DNA from 4 places in the Brevibacillus sp. SIMBA_040 genome. Region 1 is predicted to be linked to each of the others. Evidence: riboswitches for the same ligand, from Rfam matches in the RefSeq annotation. Region 1 holds a riboswitch; each other region holds the start of a gene.
The links. A riboswitch is a leader RNA that binds a small molecule or an ion and turns the genes downstream of it on or off. The one in region 1 is predicted to bind S-adenosylmethionine.
Positions count from the first base shown of each region.

Region 1 (4,464 bases):
CGGCTACCTCCATCACTTCCTGAAGCTTGTGCGTAATCAAAATCACGCTTTTCCCGCTCTGCGCCAAATTGCGAATGGTTTGCAGCAGCTCGCGAACCTCTAGCGGTGTTAATACTGCGGTAGGCTCGTCCAAAACAATGATGTCCGCTCCCTGATACAAGACTTTCAGAATTTCTACCCGTTGCTGCTCACCGATCGAGCAGCTGGACACCTGTGCCTGTGCATCAATCGGGATACGGTATTGCTCACTTAGTGCACGAACTTTATCCACAGCTTCTTTTCTTTTGAAAAAGCCAGCCTGCTTCGGTTCATATCCGATCACGATGTTTTCAGTCACAGTGAACTCACCAAACAACATAAAGTGCTGGTGAACCATTCCGATTCCGCTCCGAATAGCATCTTCTGGGCCACGGAACGTGACTTTTTTGTCGCCTATCACGATATCTCCTGAAGTTGGCTGCTCCATGCCGTACAGCATCCGCATCAACGTCGTTTTGCCTGCTCCATTTTCACCAACGATTGCGTGTACTTCGCCAGCAGCCAGTGAGAAAGACACCTTGTCGTTGGCAATAAAATCTCCGTATTTCTTGGTCATGTCCCTCATTTCCAGACGATAGGCCATTCCCACTCCTCCTTTATCCTGTGCTGCCGCCTATAAACTTCCTCTAACACAATCGTGACCGACTACACAGCTGTAGTCGGTCACATCAATGCACTGTGTGTATTCTTTTAGAACGTGTCTGGAACTTTGCGCGTTCCAGCTACAATCTCATCGTTGATCGCTTTTACTTTGTCGATAACTTCTTGACCGATAAACGCATTCAGTGGCGTTTGGCTCTCATGTGTTACGTACGTCACGCCCACACCTTTTTCTTTCAAACCATACGTTACTACGCCTGGCTTCAGGGAGCCTTCTACAAACGCCTTCACTGTTTCATACGCTGCTGCATCCGTACCTTTCAGCTGAGACAACACGATGTGCTCAGGGTCGATTGTCGTGCGGTCAACGTCTTGTCCTGCTGTATAGAAGCCTTTTTCCTTCGCTGCTTCAAAAACGCCCAGGTCCCCTACTGCAGCTGCACCATTGATGAAGTCAGCGCCTTTGGATGCTTGCAATAGCGCCATTTCTTTTGCTTTTGCCGGGTCAGAGAAGCTGCCTACGTAGTTCACGAGGAATTCTGCGTTAGGATTTGTTGCTTTCATCCCTTCCTGGAAGCCGCCTGTCCATTTTTTCAACAGCGGAATATCCATCGCTACGACCATACCAACTTTGTTCGTCTTGGTAGCCAGACCTGCTGCCGCACCCATCAGGTATGCAGCTTCCTGCTCACGGAACGTTACGCTGCGAACGTTTGGCAAATCTACTACCGTATCGATTATCGCAAAGCTCTGATCAGGATTTTCTGCTGCTACTTTTTTCAATGCATCCTCAGCTTCAAAAGAAGAAGTGATGATCAAATCATACTTTTCTGCTACAGCTACACGCAGGTTTTCTTCAATCGCGCCATGGTCAGTGGACTCGATACTCTTCACTTCTGCGCCGAACTCTTGTCCAGCTTTTTTCGCACCCTCATCCATTTGCTGGAAGAACGGATTTACCCCGATTTTTTCTGGCAGGATCAATGCAATGCGCTTTTTCGCTGCGCCCTCTTGTCCTGTTGCTTGTCCTTCTGATTTATCTGCAGGTGCATTGCCGCCTGCCGAGCAACCTGCTGCCAATACTGCAAATGTGGTTAATGCCAATAACAACTTTTTCATGGTGTCGTCTCCTTCTCCTGTTCGTCCGTTTCGATCGTTTTTCTCTATTCCAATACGTAATGTACGTCTTTTGGACGTAAATTTCAATAGTAATTACGAATATTTCACTTCATATACACTTTATCGTTCGCAAATTCCCCCTCTTTAGCATAAAAACAAAAAAACTCTTCCCTGAGGAAGAGTTTGCGTCCGAGGCAGTCCTCTTCCTCATCTGTCAAAACCCCGGTCAGGTTTTGCAGGAATTGGCACCTTACTGTACACGTACGTACAGTGGTTGCCGGGCTTCATCGGGCCAGTCCCTCCGCCTCTCTAGATAAGGTAGGTGAATCTATCAAGTTATAATGATGATTATTCTAGCAGAACGCCTCAAAAATGCAATTGTTTTTTGGTTCCAAACTTTCGTTACTATTCTTTGTGAAACGTTTGCTGCAAACGATGGGACAGCGTATTTAACTCGCCTAGCTCTTCGGTAATTTCTCGCACCTTTTGATGCTGATTTTCTGCTGTCGCAAAAAGCTCTTCCAGATTGGCAACCGATTGCTCCGTTACAGCAGTAATGGTTGACATCTCTACTGCCACTTCACCGGAGCGCATTTTTACCCGGTCCATACTGGAGCGCACTTGATCGGCTGCCTCCAGGAATGCAACCATTCCCGTCCGCACCGCTTCAATAGAAGCAACTGTTTTTACTGCCAGCTCCTGTCCTTTGGCAACAGACGTTTCTCCACTGCTAATTTGCTGTACTGCATTTTCACTTTCCTGATGGAGCACCTTCAGAATCTCACTAATTTCCTGGGTAGCTGTGGCGCTTTGTTCAGCCAGCTTCCGAACCTCATCCGCAACGACTGCGAAGCCGCGTCCATGCTCACCCGCACGTGCCGATTCGATAGCAGCATTCAATGCCAACAGGTTGGTCTGTGTTGCAATTTGATTAATAGCACCTACAATTTCCTCCACGCGGTTCGCCTGACGATTGAGCTGATGGATCGTTGAAGCCGCTACATTTACCGACTGTACGATTTGGTCCATTTGCATAGACAGCTCATTCATCATCGTCACACTGTCAGTCAGACGACGGTTATTGTGATCCGATTCACTCTTCATCGCATTTGCCTGATTGGTTACGGCTACGATCTCGGAATCAATCGACTGCACCTCTTCTTCAATCTTCACGGTAGAGTTAGCTTGCGACTCCATACCTGTCGCTACTTCCTTGAAGGCGATCATCATCTCGTCCGTATTGCGCTTCGTACCTTCTGCGTGCTCATGCACATGCTCGGACGTACGATCCAATTGGTCCGTCATCAACTGGATTTGGCCCAGCATTTCTTCCAGACGTTTCTCTTTCTCCTCCGCTTCCTGACGAGCCGCATTCGCTTTGTTCAGAGAAGCTTGTCCAGCCAGACAGAGATAGGTCATCGCCCCCATCATCATGAGGATCGCAGAAATGCGCAGAACCATGTTCACTTCATCAAAATCACCACTGAAAATCTCATATGTACCTGTATAAAAGCCAACAACCGACAAAATAATCTGGACAACCCCTGTAAATACGACCAGCTTCCAATCCAAATACGCTGCTAAAAAACCAATTACTATAAATGCAAGAAAAGGTACTTCTTCATAGGTCGTAAAATGGTCAAAGGTTATCGCATAATACATGAAGCCCACAGCCACTAAATAACGAATGATATGGCTGTTTTTTCGAATGAAGTAAAGCGGTGACACGATCAAGGTAATCAGCAGTCCCACTGATGTAAGCTTCCAAAATTCCACGCCAGTCGAATAGGTAATAAGACCTGCCATCCAAAGATGATTCCATAAGATAAAAATCATAAAGCCTTCTTTATTTGTCAACGTATTGCGTACCAATTGAACCATAATCGCCCTCCTTTATTTCCGTTTTTATTTATATCGGCATCTTTCTCCATTATAAGCCGAACTTTATAACCAAATATGTGAAAAAAGTAAGAACAGCAAAAATAATTTGGAATAGGCTGATGTAACCAAACATTTTTTTCAATCAAGAACGAAAGGAACAACCAAAGTGGAACTCAACCAACTGCCAGCCACTGTGCTGACACGTACCATCTCCCGCCAAAACACGACCATTTACTATCCACAGCTCGCTGGACTCGCGAATCAGCAGGCAGAAAAGGATATTAACAAAGCTATTCTCCAAACCGTTCAGGGGCTGATCCATGAGCAGCAGCGTGTGCAGGTACCCGGAAATACACAGATGCAAGGTAGCTACGAGATCAAAAGCAATGAGAGAGGCATCTTCAGTGTGACATTGACTAACTATGCCTATACTCCGCAAATGGCCCATGGCATGACATTTATGGGTTCGGTTACGGCAGATATTCAGACAGGCAAGCTATTCACGCTGCGTGATCTGTTCAAGCCCGGAAGTGACTATGTCAAAGTAATCTCGGATAACATCAAGCTGCAAATCAAAGAGCGCAATATCCCTACCCTGAACGGATTTACTTCGATTAAGCCTGACCAGGATTTCTATCTCGCTGACAAAGCTCTTGTCATCTATTTTCAGTTGTACGAAATTACGCCTTACTATGTTGGTTTCCCCATGTTCCCCATCTCCGTCTACGATCTCGAGCCAATCATGAACGAAACCGGGCCACTCAGCATTATGGCTGCTGACTGATTTCAAGGTCGTTTTTCATACCATCCAGGCTGGTGCGATGA
Region 1 covers NZ_JAWRXI010000006.1:155,234-159,697, reverse strand. Annotated here, with positions in the region: gene SB752_RS12265 (ABC transporter ATP-binding protein) at 1-622, opposite strand, end outside; gene SB752_RS12260 (BMP family protein) at 730-1,758, opposite strand; SAM riboswitch class I at 1,963-2,078, opposite strand; gene SB752_RS12255 (methyl-accepting chemotaxis protein) at 2,164-3,639, opposite strand; gene SB752_RS12250 (DUF3298 and DUF4163 domain-containing protein) at 3,806-4,423, shown strand.

Region 2 (4,464 bases), on a different contig from region 1:
CATTTCATTTACTTGTTGACGCGACAGTGGCGTCGTCATGTTTACTCGCTTTCGTTCTGCTACATCTCGTATCCTGCCTGCAATGGCAAAATTGACAGATGGAAAACCGTATTCACGCATAATCGGAAACGCTTCTGTATAGTAACTCTCATATCCGTCATCAAATGTAATGAGTACTGCATTCTCCGTTGGCAAGGTCCCCGTCTGAACAAATTGCACAAACTCTGCAAGCGATATAGGATGTAGATCATTTTCATGCAGAAACGCCATGTGCCTCGCAAATAGTTCTGGCGATATGACGTATCTCTGATCGGTTTGATCAGTCACATGATGATACGTTAATACGACAACCTGATTTTTGTACCACTTTTTCGGGACTGCAGTTGCTTTTTGGATTGCTGTGACGTTTGGCTCAGCATTCTGTGCGCCACTTATGTAGTTAGACGTATCAACTTGGGGAAAAGGTTGCAGTTTTTGTGCATTCTTTTTTACCAAATCCGATTCTCCCAGTAATCCACCAGCCACAATAAGTAACAAAAAGGTTACAAACACGATCAGGAAGAGCCTTCTTTTCGGCAAAAAAACCCCTCCTCACTTCCCATTTTAGGAGATTCGACATAACCCTACAAATTCCTTTGTTCACCCCACCCCAATAACTCCCAACGATTTTGATTTCCACAGAAAAAAGAGCCTAGTAACAGTACTAGGCTCTTTCACTACCGTTCTTATTTTGCCAGTTGTGCTGCTTCTTGCTTCAGCACTTCCGCTTTGTCTGTTTGCTCCCAAGGAACATTCAGGTCGTTACGTCCAAAGTGGCCATAAGCAGCTGTTTGTTTGTAGATAGGACGACGCAGGTCAAGCTGTTTAATGATACCAGCAGGACGCAAATCGAAGTTTTTACGAACCAGTTTCACCAGATCTTCTTCGGAAATGGTTCCTGTACCAAACGTATCTACAGCGATCGAAACTGGTTGAGCTACACCGATCGCGTAAGCTACTTGAACTTCGCACTTGTCAGCCAGTCCTGCAGCCACGATGTTTTTCGCTACATAACGAGCAGCATATGCGCCGGAACGGTCCACTTTGGTTGGATCTTTACCGGAGAATGCACCGCCGCCATGACGAGCATAACCACCGTACGTATCTACGATAATTTTACGGCCAGTCAAACCAGCATCCCCTTGTGGTCCACCGATTACGAAACGGCCAGTTGGGTTGATGAAGTATTTGGTTTCAGCATCCAACAGCTCAGCAGGAACTACTGGCTTAATTACGTGCTCAACCAAGTCTTTTTGGATTTGCTCCAAAGTAGTTTCAGGAGCATGTTGCGTAGAAATAACGATGGTATCGATACGAACTGGCTTGTCACCATCGTACTCAACTGTTACTTGTGTTTTACCATCTGGACGCAGGTAAGCCAGTGTGCCATTTTTGCGCACTTCTGTCAGACGGCGAGCCAGTTGGTGAGACATGCTGATTGGAAGTGGCATCAGCTCAGGTGTTTCGTTGCAAGCAAAGCCAAACATCAGACCTTGGTCACCAGCACCGATTGCTTCGATTTCAGCGTCAGTCATTTTGCCTTCGCGCGCTTCCAGAGCTTGGTCAACACCAAGAGCGATGTCAGCGGATTGTTCGCCGATAGCAGTGATTACACCGCAAGTATCTGCGTCAAAACCAAATTTAGCACGATCATACCCAATCTCACGGATTGTTTCACGAACCAATTTTTGAATATCAACGTACGTGTTTGTAGTGATTTCACCAGCTACGAGCACCAAACCAGTTGTTACGGATGTTTCGCAAGCTACACGAGCGTTTGGATCTTTAGACAGAATCGCATCAAGGATAGAGTCGGAGATTTGGTCACAAATCTTATCCGGATGCCCTTCAGTTACGGATTCAGATGTAAAGAGACGACGACCTTTTTGCAAAGCCATGAGAAAAATACCTCCTTTGACCTCATACAAATAGTGTGGTAGCCGAGACAGGATTTTATCGACGTAAACGCAATAAAAAAAACCTTTTCCGCGTTTTTGGAGGAAAAGGTTTGAGCGCTTTATGCTTCCTTCATCCTCTTATCGGCCAGAACAGATGTCCGTTCTGCTGGTTAGCACCGCTCTAGTCGGTTGCCGGGTTTCATCGGGCCAGTCCCTCCGCCTGCTCTGGATAAGAGTATCCATTACGGAATATAGAATAATTGTTTTTTCCTATGGTGTCAATAGACACATTTGGTAAAGGGCGTATTCGTTTGCTTGCGCGATTATAATTTGTACGCTTTTGAAATGAGGACAACGACTTCAGCCCTGGTCGCGATACCCTGTGGCTTAAACGTCGCTCCATATCCATTTATCCATTTTCTTGAAGATAGTGCTTCAATCGATGAGAACGCCCAGTGGTTTGTTGGAACATCCCGAAAGGAAGAAGTACTTGGCGCAAACAGGAAAACCTTTTGAGCTCGCGCAATCATAGCCGCCATTTCTGCACGAGAGATGGCTTGGTCGGGTCTCATACGATTATTTGGGTATCCCCTCAAAATGCCTTGCTGATAAGCTAGTCCCAAATTGTTATACGCCCAGTGACTTTTTGGCATATCGCTGAAAGAGGCACTGCCTCTATAGGTACTGCCCACAGATTGTCCACTCGCTCTCATCGCTTGAATGAGCATGGTCGCAAATTGAGCCCGCGTCACTGCCTGATTCGGCTTGAATGTCGCATCATCAAAGCCCTTGACGATACCTCTTCCACTCAGTTTCACAATCTCCGAGCGCGCCCAATGGTCGGAAATATCGCGATATCCTGCGACAAGCACCTGCTGGGTGACCGTCAAGCGATACAAATCATAGCGGAAAGGTACTCCACTATTTAAACGGATATAATATTTGCCTGGCTGCAGTCGCAGGCCAATAATTTCTCTTCCCTGGTCTGAGAGCTCCGCCACTTCATTCGTGCTGGCCAGCGCGTAATTGAGGTTTTTCTCACTGTAGAGGGCGAGTCTGACACCACTTGAGACGGGAATGAAGGGAGCACGAATACTAACGAAGGATTCGGCATTGACCCTAAATTGGAACCAGTCTGAATCCGCTGTCGTTGGAAAATTCCCTGTCATCAAGGTTCCACCTGCAAGCGGGGATGCTTGAAGATACGTATCATTCGGTTCATTTGGATCTTTCTTAATCGGAGTAAAGCCCAGGTCCAAACGATATTCCCCATTCACCGCATTTTGCTCATACTCGCTGATGCGGATCAAATACTTGCCAGGTGACACTTCTTTTCTGACATGCTCAGACGGGTCATCACGCGTGCCATTATCATAAGGAGAATCCCAGACTGTGTTTTTCCCTTGACTCTGTTTTCCGATCGCGAGCAAAATGTCCATCCGTTTATTATCAGGAGTAATACTTACGTCCATTTGACCGTATTCCCGCACATAATAAGAGAACCAGTCCTGGTCTCCTTCATAATGAAAGTTACCTGTAACGCTAATTTGATTTCCTACAAGCGGTCTTGCAGTTGCTTCTGTATCATTCGGTTCGTTGCGATCCGGGTTGATGTTGAAGCGGCTGGTTAAAACATAAGTAAATGCGTTCACTCCTGCTGTACGTAATAGGCGTATATACATGCGTCCAGCTTTTGCTGGTACCGTAACGGTATCCCCATTCCCAAAATACTCCGTGATGGGCTCCCGATTCTCTGTATAAAAAGTCGCCGCCATCGCCGAGCTTACACCAGAATTTATCGTTGAAGTAAAATTTACTTTTCCATCATAGGGGATATCCATTCGAAACCAATCAACGGTATCGTTCGGTCCAAGATTCCCCCGTATTTGGGACTCGATCGGAAATGCCTTGGCTGTTGACTTGGTGTTGTTTGGCTCCAAAAAATCCATGGACATTGGTGTGCGTACTGCCTTGTTTACATCTAGCAAGCCATATCCTGTTGTTCGATCCCATCCAGGCTCTCCAAGATTCGTAGCTGTCTGATAGAGCAGCATTCTGACATCCAAAGGACTCATTTTCGGATTTCTAGCAAGAATTAGAGCAGCAGCACCTGCAACTTGAGGCGCAGCTGCTGAGGTCCCACTAAATGGACCGTATTTCCCGCCCAGCTTGGTTGTATACACATTAAAGCCTGGAGCCACTAGACTAAGCTCAGGTCCAGAATTCGACTCATTGAGTGGCTGATTATTGTTTTTTACTGCTCCTACCGCTACAACAGTTGGATACGCGGCCGGAAAGGCAACCCGATCGGCTTCATTCCCGCTTGCTGCAACGATGATTGCTCCGCTTTGTTCGGCGCGATTAACAGCAGAAACTAGCCCCCGCGAGTAGGACATGCTACTAACAGACATCACGATGATTTTTGCTCCTCGATCAAGAGCGGTATTTATTCCTTTTGTAATCAAATCAACGTCTGCACTGCCCTTTTTGTCTAACACCTTGATTGGAAGAATCCGAGCATTCCATA
Region 2 covers NZ_JAWRXI010000024.1:12,577-17,040, reverse strand. Annotated here, with positions in the region: gene SB752_RS28085 (polysaccharide deacetylase family protein) at 1-579, opposite strand, end outside; gene metK (methionine adenosyltransferase) at 726-1,931, opposite strand; SAM riboswitch class I at 2,073-2,173, opposite strand; gene SB752_RS28075 (S8 family peptidase) at 2,261-4,464, opposite strand, start outside.
Region 2: another riboswitch for S-adenosylmethionine. It lies ahead of metK (methionine adenosyltransferase); the one in region 1 lies ahead of SB752_RS12260 (BMP family protein).

Region 3 (4,464 bases), on a different contig from region 1:
TGTTCAAATTGACAGCGAGGGCCAGGTGGCATTTTTCGGTCGTACAAACAAAGAGGAACAGGAGCTGTTGGGGAAATTGACGAAGTCTCTTCCAGAGCTGAATCCATCGCCAGCACTGGATAACAAATCGATGTATTACGACGGTTTCGAAATAATGCTTGGAAATGCAGATGATGATGATTGGAATCAGGCGTTAATCAGCGTGTCTGGTAAAGCTGAGGATTTGCGGACCTATCGTCTAATTCAGGAAGTGGGGATTTGGAAGGAAGCCCCGGAAGCTCTGGCAAAGAAAACGGCAAACCATTTCCTGCAGGACATGCTTGGAGCGGACAGTAAAAATTACCGATACTCGTACAAAAACGACTCGATTGAATACCAGCGATATTACAATGAGCTGCCGGTCATGAATGATACGATCCGGATATCTGTTAATCAAGCGGGACGGATTGTCTATTATTCCAAAGAAGCGATGAAAAAGCATGAGCTTGCATCTTTTCCGGATGGAAAATCTGCCGTTTCTGTAGAGAAGGCAAAAAAGGAAATGGAGGCCAACATCAAATTAAACTACTTGCAGCACTTTCCCGTTAATCGAGATCGAGCATCAGGGAAGGTAACACAAACAAAGCCCCTGCTGGAATATACGATGTCTGTATCCACCTCCCAGCTCGGTCAACCTTCTTCACTGGGCTGGTACATTGAAGGAACGAGTGGAAAGATTGCCTATAGCACCGGAAACAATGGCCTTGACTACGATCGACGGAAGGAAGAACAAGCATTTGCGTTTCAACCCCCCGAAAGCTATAGCATCGTCACGTCAAAAGAAGAAGCGAAGAAATTGCTGCACAAAGAATTCGGTGTGAGTGTGGAGAGCTTCAAATATGCCGAATACGAAAACCGTGATCCACAATCGAAACATGCTCGAAAAAATTATGTATGGACTGACAACAGCGAAAAGCGTTATGTAGTAGAAACCGATGAACAATCAGGACGAGTCATGGCACTCGGAATACCTCGTCAGGGCAGCCAAGTGACGATCCAGCGCGCGGAGGCGGAAAAAGCGGCGTTGGAGATGCTTGAGAAATACATCGACCCGGCGGTAAAGGAAGTGCAGCTGGCAGAGGTTGTCGAGCCTGGCGCTGCAACACCTGTGGCATCAGGCAACTGGGGATTTGAATTCTTCATGAGCAAAGACGGTATTCCTGTTCTCGATAAGCAGCCAAATGAAGCGTATATCGTAACTGTCGATCCTTCCACTGGGAAGGCAAACGGGTTTGAAAACAGAAGAGAGACAGATGCGCATGTGGAGCTCCCGGACGCAGCCTCCGTCATTTCAAAGGAACAGGCTGTAGAACAGTATCTGCGCGCAATGCCATTGCAGCTTGTGTATCTTTTGAAGAATGAGGACAATGAATGGCTCGATCGTCCGATACTGGCCTATATCCCTTGGAGTCATGACGAGAATGCAGGCAAGCTTTTGCATATTGATGCACGAACCGGCGAAATCGTGAAGGAGCCTTACTAACAGAAAACAAAAAAGGGCTATGCCCAAGCCACGCAAATGGCTTTAGGCGATAGCCCCTTTTCTACAGGTTAACTAGCAGCCGCCGTCACACGAACACGCAACAATGACCAGCAGGATAAACAGTACGAGCACCAATGCGAAGCTGTCGCCAAAGAATCCGTTTCCGCAGTAAGATGTACTCATTTTTGTTTCCCCTCCTTTCCGTTATGCTCTAGTCTATACACGAACGCACAGGTTGGCGTGGGCGAATGACTAGTCATGATAAAAATGGGCGCAGGGGGAGCATACAGGAGTAAATAATAGACAAATTCTCAATTGACGAAGAGACAGGGGGGTGTTAAGATACTGTCAAACGTCAATCACTTTTGACAAAAAACGAATAACTCCATAAAATGTACGACTCTTATCCAGAGAGGCAGAGGGACTGGCCTGATGAAGCCTCGGCAACCGGTAAAAATCCGGTGCCAATTCCAGCAAAGCTACGCGCTTTGAAAGATAAGAGGATGGTTCAGGCGTTGCTGTATCCGCGGACAAATCCTCTTCTTTCTAAAGAAGAGGATTTTTTTCGTGCCATTAGGAATTTACAAAATTCCAAAGGCCAGTATCAGGGCAACCGCGACATTCGCCAGCTGGTATGGCGTAGTCAGGTTTTCTCATCTTCGATTAAAGAAATAAGCCATTGCAGTGGAGAGAAGGAGCAAGTTGATGAAACCTACTTTTCGTGAACAACTTTCCCGAAAAATTCTGATTTTGGATGGTGCGATGGGCACAATGCTGCAGCAGGCGAACCTTACTGCTGACGATTTCGGTGGCGATGAATACGACGGCTGTAACGAGCTGCTGAATTTGACCCGACCTGATGTCATCCGGTCTATTCATGAGAAATATTTGGAAGCTGGAGCAGATATTGTAGAAACCAATTCTTTTGGTGGGGCTTCTATCGTATTGGCTGAGTACGATGTGGCTGACAAGGACATGGAGATTAATATTGCAGCAGCACGCTTGGCGAAGGAAGCTGTCGACGCATACTCCACAAAGGAGTGGCCACGCTTTGTAGCGGGTGCCATGGGGCCAACCACCAAAACCCTCTCACTTACAGGTGGCGTTACGTTTGAAGAACTTGTCGAAGCTTACTACCGTCAGGCAAAAGGCTTGATCATTGGTGGCTCTGACGTGCTTCTCTTGGAGACATCTCAGGATACGCTCAACGTTAAAGCGGGCGGTATCGGTATCCGCAAAGCATTTGACGAGCTGGGAAAAGAAATTCCCGTGATGCTTTCAGGAACCATCGAGCCGATGGGAACGACATTGGCAGGTCAAAACATCGAAGCTTTTTATATCTCCCTGGAGCACTTAAAACCGGTAACGATTGGTTTGAACTGTGCGACAGGTCCAGAGTTTATGCGTGATCATCTCCGTACCTTGTCCGGACTTGCACAATGCGGAGTAAGCTGCTATCCCAATGCGGGTTTGCCCGATGAAAATGGTCACTACCATGAAACCCCTCAAGGCCTCGCTTCCAAAATGCTCGCGTTTGCTGAGCAAGGCTGGTTGAACGTCGCTGGTGGATGCTGTGGTACCACACCGGATCATATCCGGGCAATGGCTGAGGCGTTGAAGGACTGTAAGCCACGAAGCGGTGCTGCCGATTCCGTAAGTGCAGTCTCCGGGATTGAGGTTGTGTATGTGGAAGACGACAGTCGTCCTCTGCTTGTAGGGGAGCGTACAAACGTTATCGGTTCTAAAAAATTCCGCGATCTGATCGCAGCCGGTCAGTATGAGGAAGCATCCGATATTGCCCGTGCACAGGTAAAACGTGGAGCACACGTAATCGACATTTGTTTGGCTGACCCAGACCGTGAAGAATACGAAGATATGGAAAAATTCCTGCAATTCATCGCGAAAAAGGTAAAAGCCCCTCTCATGATCGATTCGACCGATGCCAAGGTGATGGAGCTGGGATTGCGTTATTCCCAAGGGAAAGCGATTCTGAACTCGATTAACCTGGAGGATGGATTGGAACGGTTTGAAGAGGTTGCTCCGCTGATCCACAAATATGGCGCAGCGGTTGTTGTTGGCACGATAGAAGAAGCAGGGATGGCGGTTACGCGCGAAAAGAAGCTGGAAGTAGCGCAGCGCTCCTACGATATCCTCGTCAAGCAATACGGCATGAATCCGCAAGATATTATCTTCGATCCACTAGTCTTCCCTGTGGGGACAGGTGATGAACAATATATTGGTTCTGCAAAAGAAACAGTCGAAGGCATTCGCTTAATCAAGCAAGCGATGCCAGAGTGCAAGACCATCTTAGGTGTAAGTAACGTTTCCTTTGGATTGCCGGCCGCAGGACGCGAGGTGCTGAATGCAGTGTTCCTGTACCACACGACACTAGCTGGGCTAGATTACGCAATCGTGAATACAGAGAAGCTGGAGCGTTACGCGTCGATTCCTGAGAGCGAAAGAAAGCTGGCCGAAGCGTTGTTGTTTGAGACCAATGATGAGACTCTCGCTGCCTTTACCGAATTTTATCGCCAAAAGAAAAGGGAAGTGAGTGTCGAGGTATCCTCATTGACTTTGGAAGAGCGTCTTGCTCGCTATGTCGTTGAAGGCTCCAAAGATGGATTGACTGAAGATCTGAAGCTGGCTCTGGAAAAATACGTGCCGCTTGAAATTATCAATGGTCCATTGATGACTGGTATGGAAGAGGTCGGCCGACTGTTTAACGGAAACCAGCTGATTGTAGCAGAGGTTTTGCAAAGTGCGGAAGTCATGAAAGCATCCGTATCCTACTTGGAGCCGTTTATGGAAAAATCCGACGCTGCCGCCAAAGGAAAGATTCTATTGGCAACGGTCAAAGGTGACGTTCACGACATCGGTAAAAACCTGGTCGAAATCATATTGGCTAACAATGGCTATGATGTCGTTAACTTGGGGATCAAGGT
Region 3 covers NZ_JAWRXI010000030.1:44,659-49,122, reverse strand. Annotated here, with positions in the region: gene SB752_RS30595 (YcdB/YcdC domain-containing protein) at 1-1,522, shown strand, start outside; gene SB752_RS30590 (YjcZ family sporulation protein) at 1,595-1,705, opposite strand; SAM riboswitch class I at 1,923-2,024, shown strand; gene SB752_RS30585 (hypothetical protein) at 2,026-2,247, shown strand; gene metH (methionine synthase) at 2,228-4,464, shown strand, end outside.
Region 3: another riboswitch for S-adenosylmethionine. It lies ahead of SB752_RS30585 (hypothetical protein); the one in region 1 lies ahead of SB752_RS12260 (BMP family protein).

Region 4 (4,464 bases), on a different contig from region 1:
GCCCCAGTCTAGCAATCAAACGGTAGCCATTGCAGACATGCAAAAAGACCTCTTTTCCCGAAGAAAAGAGGTCGCTGTCGTCACGTACAAAACAAACGTGTCCTTGTCCCCCTTATCTTCCAGACTACTTTTGTTTCTGCAGGAATTAGCACCGTGCACGTCGCCTGAAACTTTAATCGCTACAAAAGCGACCAAAGAGCGTCATGTCGGTTGCCGGGTATCATCGGGCCAGTCCCTCCACCTTCTCTGGATAAGGTATCCATCGTATGCAATTATGATTTAGTTTGAATCATACAGCCACACTTACACGCTGTCAACACCCTTTTTCAGCTGCCCCCATCCATTTTTACTACCAGCTATAGTGCGTACCGGAAGCAGCTGGGCGATCCCAATTCCACCAGTCCACCTTGCCCAAAAAGGCCGCTGTAATCGACTTTTCCTGTTGCAGCTTGAGTAACTCCTTGGTCGGTCCGGTCAAAACAGCACCATAAATACGGACGCCATTTTTTTGCATGTACTGGTAACGCTCGGCAATTTGCGGCTTGCTCCTAGAAACCAAGCTAAACCCTATTTCATTGGTCAGCCGCTCCTGTTCGGTAAGATATTTCATTTCGCTCAAATAAACTGCTGCCCGGCGCAGTCCTTCGCCATTGACCAGAATCGGGGCATTCCCGTAATTAAGCTCCCGCTCCGCAAACCCCCAGACGTCACCAGCGCCGAGAAGACGAACTCCTTCCCCAGCATCACTGCGTGCCTGCTCCTGCCCTGAATCGACAGCAAACCAGACTGTTTCATATGCATCACTGCTAACATAGCGGGAAATAAGCGAGTAATATTCCTCGTAGCTCAAAAAATGGTCAAAGGAGATAGCCAGCTGAGATACTGTGCCCTCCGGCAGCTTTCCCATCGTCGTCCAGGCAGGTGTACGTAGATACTCCGAGTCCGCCAGCGTCACCTTCTGCCCCGTAATCGGATAGCTGAAAAAGAGCTTTTGCTCCCTGATCCCGTTTGTCCACTCTGGCTTGGCACTTGTCTTCCACAAATAGTTGGTGCTTTCGAAGCTTCCGGCGTTTTTGTCCTCGCTCCCCACCCGCTCACGCAGTTCCATCCTGATCTTCCCGTAAAATAAACCGACCTCTGAGCCACTGCTACCTACACTCACGCCCGGCTGCGTGAAGTTGACCATATCCTTGGCGACCCGGAACAAATCGTCGTGCATCAGGGAACCAAACCAGCCGTTCACCACAAACAGCAAGACACCTGCAAAAAAGGCAAGCGCCATCGTAAACGCGGAATTCGATAGGCGCATCCTCCATTTACCCCGCCGAATGATAGCCCGCTGTTTCTCTTCTGTAAGAGCGGCAGGGGCCTCTTTGCCTGGGTCAGAGCCCGTGCCTTGCTCTTCCCCCAGCAGAAGCCGTTCCAATCGCTGGGCGTACTCCTCATCTCTGATTACTTCTTCCCCGAGCCTTTGCTCCTCGCCCTCTGTCATTTCTCCTCGCAGGTAAGCGAGCAGCTTTTGATCCCTGCTATTTTTGTCTTTATTCTCCATCTGCTCCATCCCTCCACAACTTTCGCATCTTTTGCCGCCCTCGAAACAGAGAACGCTTTACGTCAGCCACATCGATACCCAATATTTCTGCGATTTCTGCATAGGAAAAGGAAGCTGCTGCAAGCAGAATGACCTGCTTTTGCTTTTCTGGTAGCTGCAGAAGAATTTCCTGAGCCATTTCCCACATTTCCTTGTGCACCACAGTTTCCGCAGGATCATCCACCTGCTGGTCAGCTTGTTCAGGAAGCTGCCCTACCAGCTGCAAGGGTCGCTTCGTCTGTTTACGATGCCAATCGACAAAGGCGTGGTACGCTACCTTGAACAGCCACGGCCTGACTTTTTCCCCGTGGTAATCGTCCAGGGACAAAAAGGCGCGGAAAAAGGTTTCCTGCGCCAGGTCCTCTGCCTGCCGTGCATCGCGTGTCAGCCGGAAAAGGTAGCGGTATATATCGTTTACGTGCAGTTTGTACACGTCGTCCAAGCTCACTTTCCCAACGCTTCCACACCCTTTCATTGACTACCACGCTTGGAATGGAAAAAAGTTTCACTTCGTCCACATTTCCTTTTGTTCTTTTGTGCACACTTGGCGGAAAAACAATTTGACTCCCGGTTCAGATCGTCATATCATGATGGTATCGCACACGATTTAGCAGCGTGTGAACCATATTACTCTTATCGCGAGCTGGCTGAGGGACTGGCCCTATGATGCCCGGCAACCGGCGCTCTTCTATTTTTGATTGATAGAATAGCGAAACGGTGCTAATTCCAACGGATAAGAGTCGAGACAGGAGAACCACTTCTGCGCGTCTCGGCTACTGACCCGAGAGATGAGAGGAGACGAAGACTCTTTTATAGTCGACAACCGCCTCCCTACTCACGGGGAGGCTTTTTACATTTCCTGCACGAACAAAAAGGAGGATTAGCCCTGGCATGAGTGAGCAACGCATCCTCGTAACCTATCTGACACAAGCCAAGGATCTAAACAAAAAAGCAGCTGCGATCGCAGTCGGAATGACAGTCGGATCATGGACTGACCTGCCCGCTGCCAAGCAAGCAGAGCTGCAGCCATATTTGGGCGAAGCCGTAAGTGCGACCCCGCTTGAAACACTTCCGGACGGGGAAACTCGTGGTTTGATAACCGTCAGCTACCCTACTCGGAATTTTACACAAGATATTCCGTCTCTGTTGACAGGCATTTTCGGAAAGCTCTCCATGGATGGGAAAATCAAGCTCGTTGACGTCGTTTTTCCCGATTCATTCCTGACAGCTTTCCCTGGTCCGAAATATGGAATCGACGGACTACGCAGCCGTTTAGGTGCGCACGATCGCCCTCTTCTGATGAGCATTTTCAAGTCCTGCCTCGGCCTTCCTTTTGATGATTTGAAAACGCAGTTTCGTGCCCAGGCATTGGGCGGTGTTGATCTGGTCAAAGATGACGAAATCTTCTTTGCAGATGATCGTGCCCCTTTCCTGGAGCGAATCAAAGCGTTCAAGCAAATTGCAGTGGAAACAGAAGCGGAAACAGGCAAGCCTGTCCTGTATGCAGCCAACCTGACTGGTCCTGTAAACGAGCTGAATGAAAAGGCAAAGCGTGCAGTTGAGGCTGGTGCAGATTGTCTGTTGTTCAACGTACTGGCCTTTGGCTTTGACGCTCTGCACAGACTGGCACAGGACCCTGATGTTCGCGTGCCCATCATGGCTCACCCGGCATTGGCTGGTGCGTATTATCCATCGCCTGATTACGGAATTGCCACTCCGCTCTTGCTTGGTACATTGATGCGGATTGCAGGTGCTGACCTGGTGCTGTTCCCATCCCCGTACGGCAATGTAGCCTTGGACAAATCGGAAGCACTCCAGCTTGCCCAAAAGCTCACAGCACCACTGGAAGGCATTCGCCGTTCATTCCCCGTTCCGTCCGCGGGAATCCATCCTGGACTTGTGCCACAGCTGTTTGCAGACTTCGGCTTGGATCAAATCGTCAATGCTGGCGGTGGAATTCACGGCCATCCAAGCGGAGCGACTGCGGGAGCAAAAGCATTCGTCGCTGCGATCCAGGGGGTCACTGCTGGACGTACGTTGCAGGATGCCGCGTCCGAATCGCCAGAGCTGGCTATTGCCCTAGAGAAATGGGGTGGCGGACGATGAGCAAAAAGCTGGTCCTCTTCTGCGATTTTGATGGAACCATCACGGAAAAAGACAATATCGTAGCGATTGTTCGCAAATTTGCTCCCCTTGAGTGGGAAGCGCTGACCGAGCAAATCCTTTCCCAAAAAATTAGCGTACAGGAAGGGGTAGGCAAGCTGTTTCAGCTTCTCCCCTCTTCCCTGCGCCAAGAGATCGTGGACTATATCGTAAACGAAGCTTCTATTCGTCCCGGCTTTGCGGAGTTTGTAAGCTTTTGCCGCAGCGAAGGTATCGAGCTGTTAATTACGAGCGGTGGAATCGACTTTTTCGTAGAGCCGATCCTCGCACCGTTCGATCTGTCCGATGTGCCTATCTACTGTAATGGCAGTGATTTCTCAGGCGAGCGTATTACCATTACGTGGCCGCATTCCTGCGACGAGCACTGCACAAACGGCTGTGGAATGTGCAAGACCACCATCATTCGCCGCTATGACTCAGCGAATCACTACCGCGTCGTCATCGGCGATTCCATCACTGATTTGGCAGGTGCAAAGATCGCTAATTTTGTCATCGCACGCTCCTTCCTCGCCCAGAAATCAGAGGAGCTGCAATTGCCTCATCAGACCTTTGCCACGTTCCACGACGTGATTGCTATTTTAAAAGAAATCCAATTGCAACAGGAGGTCGTCTGATCCATGACAGCAACCCTAGAGGAGCGCCTGGACGCATTTCGTCGTCTCGATGACGCCAAGCTAACTTTTGCCCGGCGGGACTGGTTCCCCGGCACC
Region 4 covers NZ_JAWRXI010000001.1:468,930-473,393, forward strand. Annotated here, with positions in the region: SAM riboswitch class I at 110-257, opposite strand; gene SB752_RS02335 (anti sigma factor C-terminal domain-containing protein) at 350-1,552, opposite strand; gene SB752_RS02340 (sigma-70 family RNA polymerase sigma factor) at 1,542-2,039, opposite strand; SAM riboswitch class I at 2,222-2,331, shown strand; gene SB752_RS02345 (2,3-diketo-5-methylthiopentyl-1-phosphate enolase) at 2,483-3,697, shown strand; gene SB752_RS02350 (2-hydroxy-3-keto-5-methylthiopentenyl-1-phosphate phosphatase) at 3,694-4,368, shown strand; gene SB752_RS02355 (methylthioribulose 1-phosphate dehydratase) at 4,372-4,464, shown strand, end outside.
Region 4: another riboswitch for S-adenosylmethionine. It lies ahead of SB752_RS02345 (2,3-diketo-5-methylthiopentyl-1-phosphate enolase); the one in region 1 lies ahead of SB752_RS12260 (BMP family protein).